3 regions of the Vibrio sp. 1402 genome follow, and region 1 is predicted to be linked to each of the others. Evidence: predicted binding sites of a transcription regulator. Region 1 holds the regulator's gene; each other region holds the start of a gene.
What was found. Region 1 encodes MetJ, which represses methionine synthesis genes. Its sites were predicted from a motif close to TTAGACNTNTANANGTCTAA; they were not measured.
Positions count from the first base shown of each region.

Region 2: metN (methionine ABC transporter ATP-binding protein MetN) is a predicted target of MetJ. The motif match lies at 1,863-1,882, and genes of this name have one in related genera.
Region 3: R7044_RS08075 (MetQ/NlpA family ABC transporter substrate-binding protein) is a predicted target of MetJ. The motif match lies at 2,427-2,446, and genes of this name have one in related genera.

Region 1 covers NZ_JAWOWE010000018.1:247-4,497, reverse strand. The annotation lists gene R7044_RS21785 (bifunctional aspartate kinase/homoserine dehydrogenase II) at 1-18, opposite strand, end outside; gene R7044_RS21780 (O-succinylhomoserine (thiol)-lyase) at 34-1,194, opposite strand; gene metJ (met regulon transcriptional regulator MetJ) at 1,420-1,740, shown strand; gene R7044_RS21770 (malic enzyme-like NAD(P)-binding protein) at 1,853-3,130, opposite strand; gene bfr (bacterioferritin) at 3,337-3,813, opposite strand; gene R7044_RS21760 ((2Fe-2S)-binding protein) at 3,907-4,095, opposite strand.
Region 2 covers NZ_JAWOWE010000010.1:158,394-162,644, forward strand. The annotation lists gene R7044_RS18065 (MetQ/NlpA family lipoprotein) at 1-1, opposite strand, end outside; gene R7044_RS18070 (methionine ABC transporter permease) at 34-711, opposite strand; gene metN (methionine ABC transporter ATP-binding protein MetN) at 701-1,735, opposite strand; gene gmhB (D-glycero-beta-D-manno-heptose 1,7-bisphosphate 7-phosphatase) at 2,077-2,628, shown strand; gene treR (trehalose operon repressor TreR) at 2,703-3,650, shown strand; gene treB (PTS trehalose transporter subunit IIBC) at 3,827-4,251, shown strand, end outside.
Region 3 covers NZ_JAWOWE010000003.1:362,762-367,012, forward strand. The annotation lists gene R7044_RS08060 (lysophospholipid acyltransferase family protein) at 1-55, opposite strand, end outside; gene R7044_RS08065 (SIMPL domain-containing protein) at 289-1,008, shown strand; gene R7044_RS08070 (hypothetical protein) at 1,232-1,507, shown strand; gene R7044_RS08075 (MetQ/NlpA family ABC transporter substrate-binding protein) at 1,603-2,406, opposite strand; tRNA gene R7044_RS08080 (tRNA-Ile) at 2,656-2,731, opposite strand; gene rpoD (RNA polymerase sigma factor RpoD) at 2,887-4,251, opposite strand, start outside.

The DNA.
Region 1 (4,251 bases):
CTGACGTTGTACAGTCATTGTTATCGTCTCCTATTACTGGGTAGCTTTAGCGAACGCTTGTTCTAAATCTGTGATGAGGTCTTGTGCATCTTCCAAACCGACAGACAAACGCAATAGTTGATGAGAGACCCCAGCCTCCGCCAGCGCCTCCTCACCCATTGCACGGTGCGTCATGGATGCTGGGTGGCAAATCAAACTTTCTACACCACCTAATGACTCTGCTAATGAAAACAGTTGGAGCTCTTTCACAAACACCTTTAACTGCTCAAACGAACCAGCAAACTCAAAACTCAACATAGAGCCAAAGCCCGTTTGCTGCTTTTTAGCAATGTCGTGACCTGGATGTTCCGGCAGGCTTGGATGATAGATAGTTTTAACTAACGCTTGTTTCTGTAGGTAAGCTAGTACCTGCTGTGAGCTCTCTTCATGTACTCTCATACGAGCAGCAAGCGTACGAATACCTCGCAGTGTCATGTAACTATCGAAAGGTGTGCCCGTTGCACCAATACAATTACCCCACCATGCAAGCTCTTCTGCATGCGCTTCTGTGTTGGTGATGATTACCCCACCAATTACGTCCGAATGACCGTTGATGTACTTTGTTGTGGAGTGGATAACAAAATCCGCACCTAGCTCTAAAGGTTTTTGGTACACGGGTGTCAAAAAGGTATTGTCCACCGCAACTAACGCGCCGATTTGTTTCGCTTTTTCACAAGTAGCTGCAATATCCACTACGCGAACCAGAGGGTTTGACGGAGTTTCTAGCAAAATGAGTTTTGGTTTTTGTGCCAATGCAGCATCTAAAGCCTGTTCGTCTGATTGATCGACAAACTGAACCTTAAAATCGCCTTTGTTAGCTCGGGTATTAAAAAGACGATAGGTACCACCATAACAATCGTGAGGAGCAATAATGAGATCATCTGGGCCGAGAAAAGCGGAAACCCATAAATTTAATGCCGACGTACCGCAGTTAGTAACAACCGCTCCTTTTCCAGACTCGAGTTCAGATAGCGCACTTTCCAACAGTCCGCGGTTTGGATTACCAGATCGTGTGTAATCATACTTGGGCACTTCACCAAAAGCAGGAAAACCATAGTTAGTGGAAAGATAAATAGGTGGAACGACAGCATGATATTGGCTGTCTGATTCAATACCAGTGCGTACTGCAATGGTCGCAGGTTTGCGAGTGCTCATGGGTGTATCCTTTCACGGGTAATGACTTCTAAATAGGAATGCGCTATATCTAATGAGTAACATAAAGTGATCAACACGCTTCCTTTGCTGTTATGTTCACTTTACTCGTCAAAAAATGAGACGTCAACACTTCTAGACGTCTATATGTCTTTGCTTATGGCGGTAAATGCAGCTAAAATCAGCACCTAAATTATTTTTAACCGATTACATAAATGAAGGTGTGCAATGGCTGACTGGAATGGCGAATACATTAGCCCATATGCAGAGCACGGCAAAAAAAGCGAACAAGTAAAAAAAATTACCGTCTCTATCCCGCTAAAAGTTTTAAAGGTGCTAACTGATGAGCGTACTCGCCGTCAGATCAATAACTTACGCCATGCAACCAATAGTGAATTGCTATGCGAGGCATTTTTGCACGCGTACACAGGTCAGCCACTTCCGACAGATGAAGACCTTCGTAAAGACCGTCCTGATGATATTCCAACAGAAGTAAAAGCGCTGATGACGGAAATGGGCATCGAATTTGAGTCATTCGACGAAGAATAAAAAAGCCTGATAAGAGGTTTCAGGTAATAACTCTTGCCTCGAGCCAAATGAATGACATAAAAAATGGGACGCAATAGCGTCCCATTTTTGTGTATCACATCTGAAAGATATATTACTCTGCCATGTAGTTTTCAGGCATCTCGATACGAGCTACACCTGAATTAACCGCCGCCTGAGCAACCGCTTTTGCAACACGTGGTAGCAAACGTGAATCCATTGGTTTTGGAATAATATAGTCCGCACCAAACTCTAGCTTATCAACACCTGCAGCCTTCAATACGGCTTCAGGTACAGGCTCTTTTGCTAGCTCACGAATCGCCTCAACGGCTGCAAGTTTCATTTCATCATTGATTTCACTTGCACGCACATCAAGAGCACCGCGGAAAATGAATGGGAAACACAATACGTTGTTAACTTGGTTAGGATAATCACTACGGCCAGTACCCATGATCAAGTCATCACGAACTGCGTGAGCAAGTTCCGGCTTGATTTCAGGATCCGGGTTAGAACATGCGAATACGATTGGCTTATCTGCCATCAACTTCAACGCTTCCGCTGGCAATAGGTTTGGACCAGATACACCTAGGAACAGATCTGCACCTTCAATCACGTCTTCTAGTGTGCGCTTATCTGTATTGTTCGCAAATAGCTGCTTATATTCATTAAGATCATCACGACGAGTGTGAATCACACCTTTGCGATCTAGCATGTAGATTTTTTCGCGCATTGCGCCGCATTTGATCAGAAGCTCCATACACGCTACAGCGGCAGCGCCAGCGCCAAGACAAACAATTGTTGAATCTTCAAGTTTCTTACCTTGAAGTTCGATTGCATTCAGCATACCCGCTGCCGTTACAATAGCAGTACCATGTTGATCATCGTGGAATACTGGTACATCACAACGTTCAATCAGACGCTTTTCAATCTCAAAACAGTCTGGTGCTTTAATATCTTCAAGGTTGATACCGCCAAAAGTGTCTGCAATGCTCGCAACAGTATCAACAAATTCATCGATCGTGCGGTGCTTAACTTCAATATCAATAGAGTCAAGACCTGCAAAACGCTTAAACAGTAACGCTTTACCTTCCATCACTGGCTTAGATGCAAGTGGACCTAGGTTACCTAGACCTAGAATAGCGGTACCGTTAGAAATAACAGCAACCATGTTCCCTTTTGCAGTGTACTTGTACACGTTATCCGGGTTTTGTGCGATTTCACGCACTGGCTCTGCAACACCAGGGCTATATGCAAGGGCAAGATCACCCGCCGTTTCCGCAGGCTTTGTCAGTTCGACAGCAATCTTTCCTGGAGTTGGATAAGCATGGTAATCCAATGCTTTTTGGCGATGTTCTTCTTCTGGAGTGGCTGCTTGGTGGTTGTCTTCAGACATGGACGTTTCTCTTTTTTATTTTTAGGTAAGGGGGCATAAATTCTATCGGATAGAAATCAAACTTCATAGGCAAGATTGCGAGCAATATCCTTAAAAAGCCGATAATAAAAGAGATTAGACCAGATAACGGGGTTAAGCACCCGATTTTCGAGTCAGGTGCTCTTTCTTCTTACTATTATTGGAGTATGCAAACTTAGAAAGTATCGTTACTCTTCGTCCACGTATTGCGCTTGGAGATAATTCTCAATACCAGACATTTCAATCAAGCCAAGTTGCGTCTCTAGCCAATCAACATGTTCTTCTTCATCTTCAAGAATATCTTGGAAGAGATCTCGAGACACATAATCTCGAATGTCTTCAGCGTAGGCAATCGCATCTTTTAAATCTGGAATAGCCGCCATTTCAAGCTTTAAGTCACACTCGAGCATTTCCTTGGTATCTTCACCAATCATCAACTTACCTAAATCTTGTAGGTTCGGTAGGCCTTCAAGGAACAAAATACGCTCAATTAGATGATCGGCATGCTTCATCTCATCGATAGATTCGTGATATTCCTTGTCTGCTAGGTGCTTTAAGCCCCAGTCTTTATACATTCGGGCGTGAAGAAAATACTGATTAATAGCGACGAGCTCGTTACCGAGCACTTTATTGAGATGTTGAATGATGATTGGATCGCCTTTCATGACAAAACCCTCCTCTTTGGCTTCATTTAAATGTAGAAGCAAATGAGAAGGTGTCAAAATGTAAGGCAAATAATTACTGCATACTTACAGCAATTAGCTGGCTTGTTTAAATTCCGTGTAACTAGTTTCCGCTAAAATTTCCTTGGCCTGTCTGATGCACTTACCACATTGGCTGCCCAATGCCGTGCACTTTTTGATTCCTTTAATATCTGTTACGCCTTCATCTATCGCCAACTTCCTAATTTTTTTGTCGGAGACACCATGGCAAAGACAAACGTACATACTCAAAAAACCTATAAAACTAATCTGTGACAAACAATATAAACAAGAATAGTTCTTGTTACCAGTCGCATTATGGTGTCCGCTCAGAATATTTGGTTATAACGATTTTACCGCTGCAGGAAAAGATCAAAGGGTTAAGAGGGGTGAGTAAAAGCG
Region 2 (4,251 bases), on a different contig from region 1:
TCTTTATCTCCTTATAATTTGTATTTTTGATGCTTATCTGTGGTCTACACGGCGCACCACTGCGTCGCCGATAGACTGAATAATCTGTACTAGAACAATCAACATCACGACAGTCACGGCCATGATAGTTACATCGTAGCGGTGGAAACCGTAACGAATGGCTACGTCGCCTAGGCCGCCGCCGCCTACCGTACCCGCCATAGCTGAGTAGCTAACGAGAGTGACCAAGGTAATCGTTACTGAGTTAACAATAGTCGGCATTGCTTCAGGTAGTAGAACTTTTGTGATGATCTGTGTTGGAGTCGCCCCCATTGACTGCGCTGCTTCCACCAAGCCTGTCGGTACTTCTAATAAAGCGCCTTCAATAAGACGAGCGACAAAAGGAATGGCGCCAATAGTCAGTGGGACGATTGCTGCGGTTGTACCGATAAAGGTTCCAACCAGCATTTTTGTCACTGGAATAATCGCAACCATCAGTACGAGGAATGGCACTGAGCGACCAATGTTAACGATAGCGCCTAAGCCGCTATTTAGTTTGGTGTTTTCAAGTAGGCCGCCTTTCTTAGTAATATGGAGGATTACGCCTAATGGAATACCCACAGCAAAGCCGACTAATCCGGCAACCGCAACCATGTAAAGCGTTTCCCACGTTGCACCTAAAAGTAGTTTGCTGTTTAAACTCAGCCATTCAGAAATCGTATTAAAGGACATAACCAAGTACCTCTACTTTTACGTTGTGCTTACGCAGGTATTCAAGAGCTGCGTTGTCATCTTCTTCGTTACCAAATAGCTCTGCGACCATCATGCCGAATTTCACGCCACCAGCGTAATCAAGGTCGGAACTCAAAATACTCACATCAATATTGTATTTACGAGAAATTTGCGACATTAACGGTGCATCGACGGTTGCGCCAGTAAACTCTAAGCGAACCAACGGGTAGCTGCCATCAACACGCTCTGCTTGCAGACGTGCTTGGTAATCTTCAGGAATGGAAAGATCCAGCGTTGAGCGAATGAATTGGTGCGCTAGCTCTGTCTTAGGGTGCGCAAAAATATCGCCAACGGTGCCTTTTTCCACCAGCTCACCACCACCAATGATTGCTACTTCGTGACAGATACTTTTTACGACTTCCATTTCGTGAGTGATAAGTAAAATCGTGATGTTGAGTTTGCGGTTGATCTCTTTCAATAACTCAAGGATAGATTGAGTTGTTGCCGGATCTAGTGCGCTAGTGGCCTCATCACAAAGCAGCACGCTAGGATCGGATGCCAATGCACGAGCAATTGCCACACGCTGTTTTTGTCCGCCACTTAAGTTAGATGGGTAGCTCTCGTGTTTGTCGGCTAAGCCTACAAGCTTTAGCAACTCAGTTACTTTTGTTGTGACTTGCGATTTGTCTTTACCTGCCAGTTCTAGGGGTAATGCCACATTATCAAACACAGTACGAGACGAAAGCAGGTTAAAGTGCTGGAAGATCATACCAATGTTACGGCGTGTTTCGACTAGTTGTTTTTTGCTGAGTTTGGTTAGATCTACACCATCAACGATGATGGAACCAGAGGTCGGCGCTTCTAACATGTTGACACAGCGGATCAGCGTACTTTTACCAGCACCTGATGAACCGATAACACCAAAGATAGTGCCTTTGTCGATGTGTAGGTTAATGTCTTTCAGGGCAAGGATTTCCTTACTGCCTTGGTAGAACACTTTATTGACGTTTTTTATTTCTATCATGTTTCAACCTGCCCAAAGATACGGGGAACTTCGCTGTCAAAAACGGCCTTTGACAGAACTTAATGTTGAGCTTTATCTCAATTTTCAGTTGATGCTATGGGTTAAGCAGAATGAAGTCAATAGATATTTTTACGTCTAGACGTCTAAATGTATGGGTGTTCTGTTTTGAAACCAAGATGTATAGATAACAAGCAGGAGGTAGACGGCGGGGCACCCTCAGATTTACCGATTCTTGCCCAACAAATCAACCGTTTTGTCGAGGCCTAGAATGAATTAGATAGTGTTGAAGTTTATAAGGTATGTAATAATCTGATTAAACCGAGTTAATAGAGAAATACGTTTTGGCAAAACCTGCTGTTTTTATCGATCGTGATGGCGTGATAAACGTTGACCACGGCTACGTTCATGACGAACACGATTTTGAGTACATTGATGGTGTATTTGAAGCGACGAAAGCGCTAAAAGATAAAGGCTACCTTCTAGTGTTAGTGACGAATCAATCGGGCATCGCACGCGGTAAATTCAGTGAAGACCGTTTCTTGTCTCTGACTCAATGGATGGATTGGAACTTTGCTGATAATGGTGTTGAGTTCGATGGTATCTATTACTGTCCACATCATCCAGAACATGGCATTGGCGAGTACAAGCAAGATTGTGAGTGCCGTAAGCCAAAACCAGGCATGTTCATTTCTGCGCGTGACTTCTTGAAGATCGACATGGAGAAATCTGTGATGATCGGCGATAAAGCTGAAGACATGATGGCAGCAGAAGCGGCAGGCGTTGGCACTAAGATTTTGGTTCGCACTGGTAAGCCAGTAACGGAACAGGGCGAAGCCATTGCAACGGTAGTATTAGATAGCATTGCAGATGTGCCTGCGTACTTAAACAAGTAATCTTCATTACTGACTGAGATAAGGGAAGCCACTGCTTCCCTTTTGTTTGATTCCTTCTTTTAGTCTGAACACTTATGAGCAAAAAACTCACCATTCTTGATATCGCGAAATTGGCTGGCGTGGGCAAATCGACGGTCAGCCGTGTGCTTACCAATGATCCCAAGGTAAAACCGCAAACGCGTGAGAAGGTAGAGCAAATCATTCGTGAATCAGGCTACGTCCCATCAAAGTCGGCGCAGTCGATGCGTGGTGGCAGCCAAAAAGTTATTGGGGTTATCATCTCCCGTTTAGATTCACCATCAGAAAATCGCGCCGTTGGTACAATGCTCAATGCTTTGTATTCCGCTGGTTATGATGCGGTGATCATGGAGAGCCAATTCGATCGCGATAAAACCAATGAACATTTGGATGTGCTTAAACGTCGCAACGTCGATGGGGTGATCGTGTTTGGCTTTACTGGATGTGATGAGCGAGCATTGGCGGAGTGGGGGAATCGTATCGTCGTGATCGCGATGGACACGCAAATGGTTTCCTCGATCAACTACGATAACCAAGGTGTGATAGACATGGCTTTGTCTCACCTTGAGCAGCAATCTTTATCTCGCATTGCTTATATTGGTGTTGATCCTGAAGACAAAACCACTGGCTTAGCTCGTCTAAATGCTTATAAAGCTTGGTGTCAACGCAAGCAAATTACACCTTGTTTCCAAACGGGTAAGTTGAGCCATGAAAGTGCTTATCAGTTGGTAGACAAAGTCCTTCAATCTGATACTCAGGCCATCGTGTGCGCCAGTGACACTATCGCGTTGGGCGTGATTAAGCGTCTTCAAGAGTTAGGACGTGAAGACGTGGTTGTGACAGGTGTTGGTGGTAATGAATTGCTCTCTTTCCTTTTCCCTAAAGTATTTAGTGTCGACCCAGGTTACACCCTTGCAGGTGAGAAGTCCGCTAACATGCTGATCAATCAATTAAATGGCGATGAGGAAGTGGTTCACTTTACTCAACAGCCTATCGTTTATTGACCCACACTAAAACGATCTGCTCTAAAATTATACTGTGATCACTCTCAATTAATGGGACTGTTCCCATTTTGTTTTTTGCCTTCGGATGGCAATATTAAAATTAAGAAATGGGAATGTTCCCATTTATAAAAACAAAATGATGAATCGAATGTATCCAATACAGGGTGGACAAAGTTATGAGTAAGATTGCGCGTAAAGACGTGGAGCGTCTTATTGAGCTGGTCGGGGGGCCGGACAATATTGCCAGTGTAAGTCACTGTTTAACTCGCTTGCGTTTTGTTCTAAATGATACGGACAAAGCAGATACGAAACAGTTAGAAGCATTACCGATGGTGAAGGGCTGTTTTACCAACGCAGGCCAGTTCCAAGTGGTTATCGGTACTGAAGTGGATGAAGTTTACAAGGTACTGATCGGACTGACGGGTAAAAGTGAAGCCAGCAAAGACGAAGCGAAGAACGCTGCTCGTCAAAACATGAATATCGTTGAGCGTGGTATTTCCCACCTTGCAGAAATCTTTGTACCACTGCTACCTGCGATCATTACCGGTGGTCTGATTCTTGGCTTCCGTAACGTGATTGGCGACATCAAGATGTTTGATGG
Region 3 (4,251 bases), on a different contig from region 1:
CACCAATGCCAAACGGCGTTTTACGAGGGAGACGAAAAGGGGTTGAACTATCCATATTTACCTCAGCGTACAAGTTGCTGATTGGATAGTAGAAATTACAGATGACAGTTAAGAGGCAAAAGCATGAGCCTTTGGTGACAAACCAATGAAGCTTTATTGACTAAAGAAAACGGTATATCACTGTGCTATGAATCAAAACTCGCGTTATGTCTCCCTCTTAAAACAATAGATAGGCTATCTTATCTAGAACAAAGATTAAGCTAAGTTGATATTTATCAGGGGGAAATAATGGAACGAGTTTCCAATAAAGCAGCACTTTGGATTGGGCTAAGTTTGATACTTGGTCTTGGCATCCTTGGCTATTTTATGCAGCAGACGGCGGTGAAATACCGAGCCTATGAAAGAGTCGTGACAGTAAAAGGTTTGTCGGAGCGTGAGTATCCTGCTGATACGGTGATTTGGCCGATTCAATTTACTCTAGCGAGTAATGATATGGGAGCCATGTTTGATGAAATTGACCAGCAAACCCGTTTGATTTTGGACTTTCTAAGTGCCAAAGGGCTTCCTGAAACCAGCGTTTCCCTTTCTTCCCCAGCGGTCATTGACAGAAAAGCACAGCAATATGGGAGCGAGCAAGACATTGAGTATCGTTATTTGGCCTCGCGAACCGTTACGGTTTACAGCCAGAGTGTTGATGTTGTTCGAGCGGCAATCAATGAAATAGGTGAGCTAGGAAAACAAGGCGTTTTGCTTAACCAAGATCCTTATGCAAATCGTGTTGAGTACAGCTTTACTAAGCTGAATGATGTGAAGCCAGACATGATCGAAGAAGCGACTAAGAATGCGCGTGAAGTGGCTGAGAAATTTGCGAAAGACTCACAGAGTTCACTGGGTAAGATCAAACGTGCAACTCAAGGGCAGTTCTCGATTTATGACCGAGACAGCAACACGCCTTACATTAAGAAAGTACGAGTGGTATCGACGGTTCAATATTACTTATCTGATTAAAGTTGCGCTCATATAGTCAATAGTTGGTCGTTCCATCACCTTCTATTTGTAGAGGTATCTATGCTCTGTGATAGGGAAATCAGTCTTCGATGACGCTATATACAAGTACTTTTTTATAAAACTAAGTTCTTAACAGTGATGAGGTGAGTTTGATAATAATCAAGCTCACTTGTTTCTTATGAGCGTAAGTTAGTATGACTTATTGCTAGAAGGAATTAGTATCATGGCATACAAGCACTTTATTAGAGAACTACTGGGTTTAGCGATTGTTGTCTCTGTCGTCTTTGGCGTATTAGGCGTGATGTTAGAGCTCTTCGCACTGACGGCACTTTGGGAGCATCAGCAAACGATAGCCGATGTTTTCTTCCATGAATCTCTCTACTTCATCGTATTTTTAATCCCACCATACTTCCTCTGGAAGTTGATTAACCGTCCTGAATTGGTTTCTGCTGACCAAGCTTATTTGGCAATGAAGTTAGAGGCTGAAAGTCGACAATGAGTCGATTTAGTGAGTAATGAAAAGAAGAGGCTATGAGAAAACATTAGCCTCTTCTCTATCTGATTCGTGGGGTAAAATATTCGCTGCTTTATTGATTAAAAAGCTGCTTCGATTGTGCCTTTGAAAGTGCGATCGAGATAATCACGAATCGCTTGAGATTGATAAATAGAAACGAACTTTTTATACGCTTCATTATTTTTGTCTGCGTCACGAGTGGCGATGACCATGACTGCTAATGGGGCGTCTTTTGCTTCAAGATAGATACTTTGTTTCTTCGGATCTAAACCAGAAGACATTACGTAGTTCATTGTAATCGCAGCCGCGTCCACATCATCTAATGTTCTTGGTAGCTGAGCGGCATCTACCTCGACAAATTCAAATGATTTTGCGTTTTTTGTGATATCAGTTAGGGCGGCTTTATGGCCAACACCCTGTTTCAGCTCAATTAAACCTGCATCGGCGAGTAGCAACAGACCACGACCACCGTTGGTAGGGTCATTTGGAAGCGCTATACGTGCATTGTTTGGAAGCTCTTGCAGTGAGCGATACTTATTGGAATAAAGCCCCATACGCATAAGAATGGACTGACCAATTGATACTAATTGGGCGTTATGGCTACTGTTGAAGTTGTCTAAAAATGGCTGGTGCTGATAGCTGTTAATATCGATGCTACCGTCGCTAAGGGCGGCATTAGGTGTCACGTAGTCAGAAAACTCAATGACTTCGACATTCAAACCTTGCTTTGCTGCCTCCTTCGCTACCGCCTCGACTACTTGTGCATGTGGTCCAACTGTCGCGCCCACTTTAATGACAGAGTCATCTTTTTCTCCACAAGCGCTTAAGCCGACTACTGCCGTGAGAATCAAAGCTAGTTTCTTTAAGTGACCAATACTTTTCATTGTAGCTCCATTTTTTTGTTTTAGACGTCTATACGTCCATACTATCAGAAGTTGTCTGAGGGTCAATGGTTTAAATCACGAGCAGACATTTTGTTTCTATTGCTCGTATAGAGAGCCAGATAATAGTTAAAGAAGAGGGGAAGAGGAAAAGCTATTACGAGGTTAGTGACGAGTTACCGCAACTGTACCCAAAGATATAAGATACAAAAAAGGCGTAGTAGGTATTAACCTGCTACGCCTTTCGAAATATGGTGGCCCCTCGCAGACTTGAACTGCGGACCAATCGATTATGAGTCGACTGCTCTAACCACTGAGCTAAGGGGCCTTAATAGGACAACGATTATAGGGGAAGCGTTGCAAGGTGTCTAGATACCAACTAGGGCAATTGCGCTTAGTTTTTATCCACTTAGAACAGTAGATAATAAAAAAGGTGACCTAAAGTCACCTTTTTTGATTTCTAAAAGCTTATATGCGCTGCGATTATTCGTCTAGGAAGCTGCGCAGAGTCTCTGAGCGGCTTGGGTGACGAAGTTTACGTAGTGCTTTTGCTTCGATCTGACGGATACGTTCACGAGTAACGTCGAACTGCTTACCAACTTCTTCTAGAGTATGGTCAGTGTTCATGTCGATACCAAAGCGCATACGAAGTACTTTCGCTTCACGTGGCGTTAGACCTGCAAGCACGTCTTTTGTTGCCACTTTAAGGCTAGTTGCAGTTGCAGAATCTAGCGGAAGTTCTAGCGTTGTATCTTCGATAAAATCACCTAGATGCGAATCTTCGTCGTCACCGATTGGTGTCTCCATTGAGATAGGCTCTTTAGCGATTTTTAGTACTTTACGAATCTTGTCTTCTGGCATTTGCATGCGCTCTGCCAGTTCTTCCGGTAGTGGCTCACGACCCATCTCTTGCAACATTTGACGAGAAATACGGTTTAGCTTGTTGATCGTTTCGATCATGTGTACCGGGATACGAATCGTACGTGCTTGGTCCGCGATTGAACGAGTGATTGCCTGACGGATCCACCACGTTGCGTAAGTCGAGAACTTGTAACCACGACGATATTCGAACTTATCTACCGCTTTCATCAGACCGATGTTACCTTCTTGGATCAGATCCAAGAACTGTAGGCCACGGTTGGTGTATTTCTTCGCGATAGAAATTACAAGACGCAAGTTCGCTTCAACCATCTCTTTCTTCGCACGGCGAGCTTTTGCTTCACCGATAGACATACGACGGCTGATGTCTTTAATGTTCTGTACGTTTAGAGAAGTCTCTTCTTCAATCATTTTTAGCTTAGCGATTGAACGACGGATTTCTTCTTCGTTACGTTTGATCTTTTCAGCGTATGGCTTGTCTGAAGCAAGAACTTCATCCAGCCAAGCTTCACTTGATTCATTACCAGTGAACAGCGCGATGAATGATTTCTTCGGCATTTTGCCGTATTCAACCACTGACTTCATGATCAGACGCTCTTGTGTACGAACGCGATCCATAGCAGTACGCAGTTCATTCACTAGGTGATCAAACTGTTTAGGCGTTAGACGAAACTCGCGGAATACGTCTAGCATCATTTCATTAGCAACGGTTGCTTTCGGGCTGTTATAGCCGTACTCGTTGATTGCTAATTGAAGATTTTGATAGGTGCTGCGTAGTTGGTTGAATTTCTCTAGCGCTAATTCTGGATCGATACCTACATCTTCTTCAGAATCATCTGAATCGTCATCGCTATCTTCGTCGTCATCAACGTCTTCATCGTCTTCTTCTTCTAACTGAGATTCAGTCAGTTCAGAACCGATGTGTGTTGCCGTTGGTGCAGCGGTGTCGTCAGCATCTGGATCTACAAA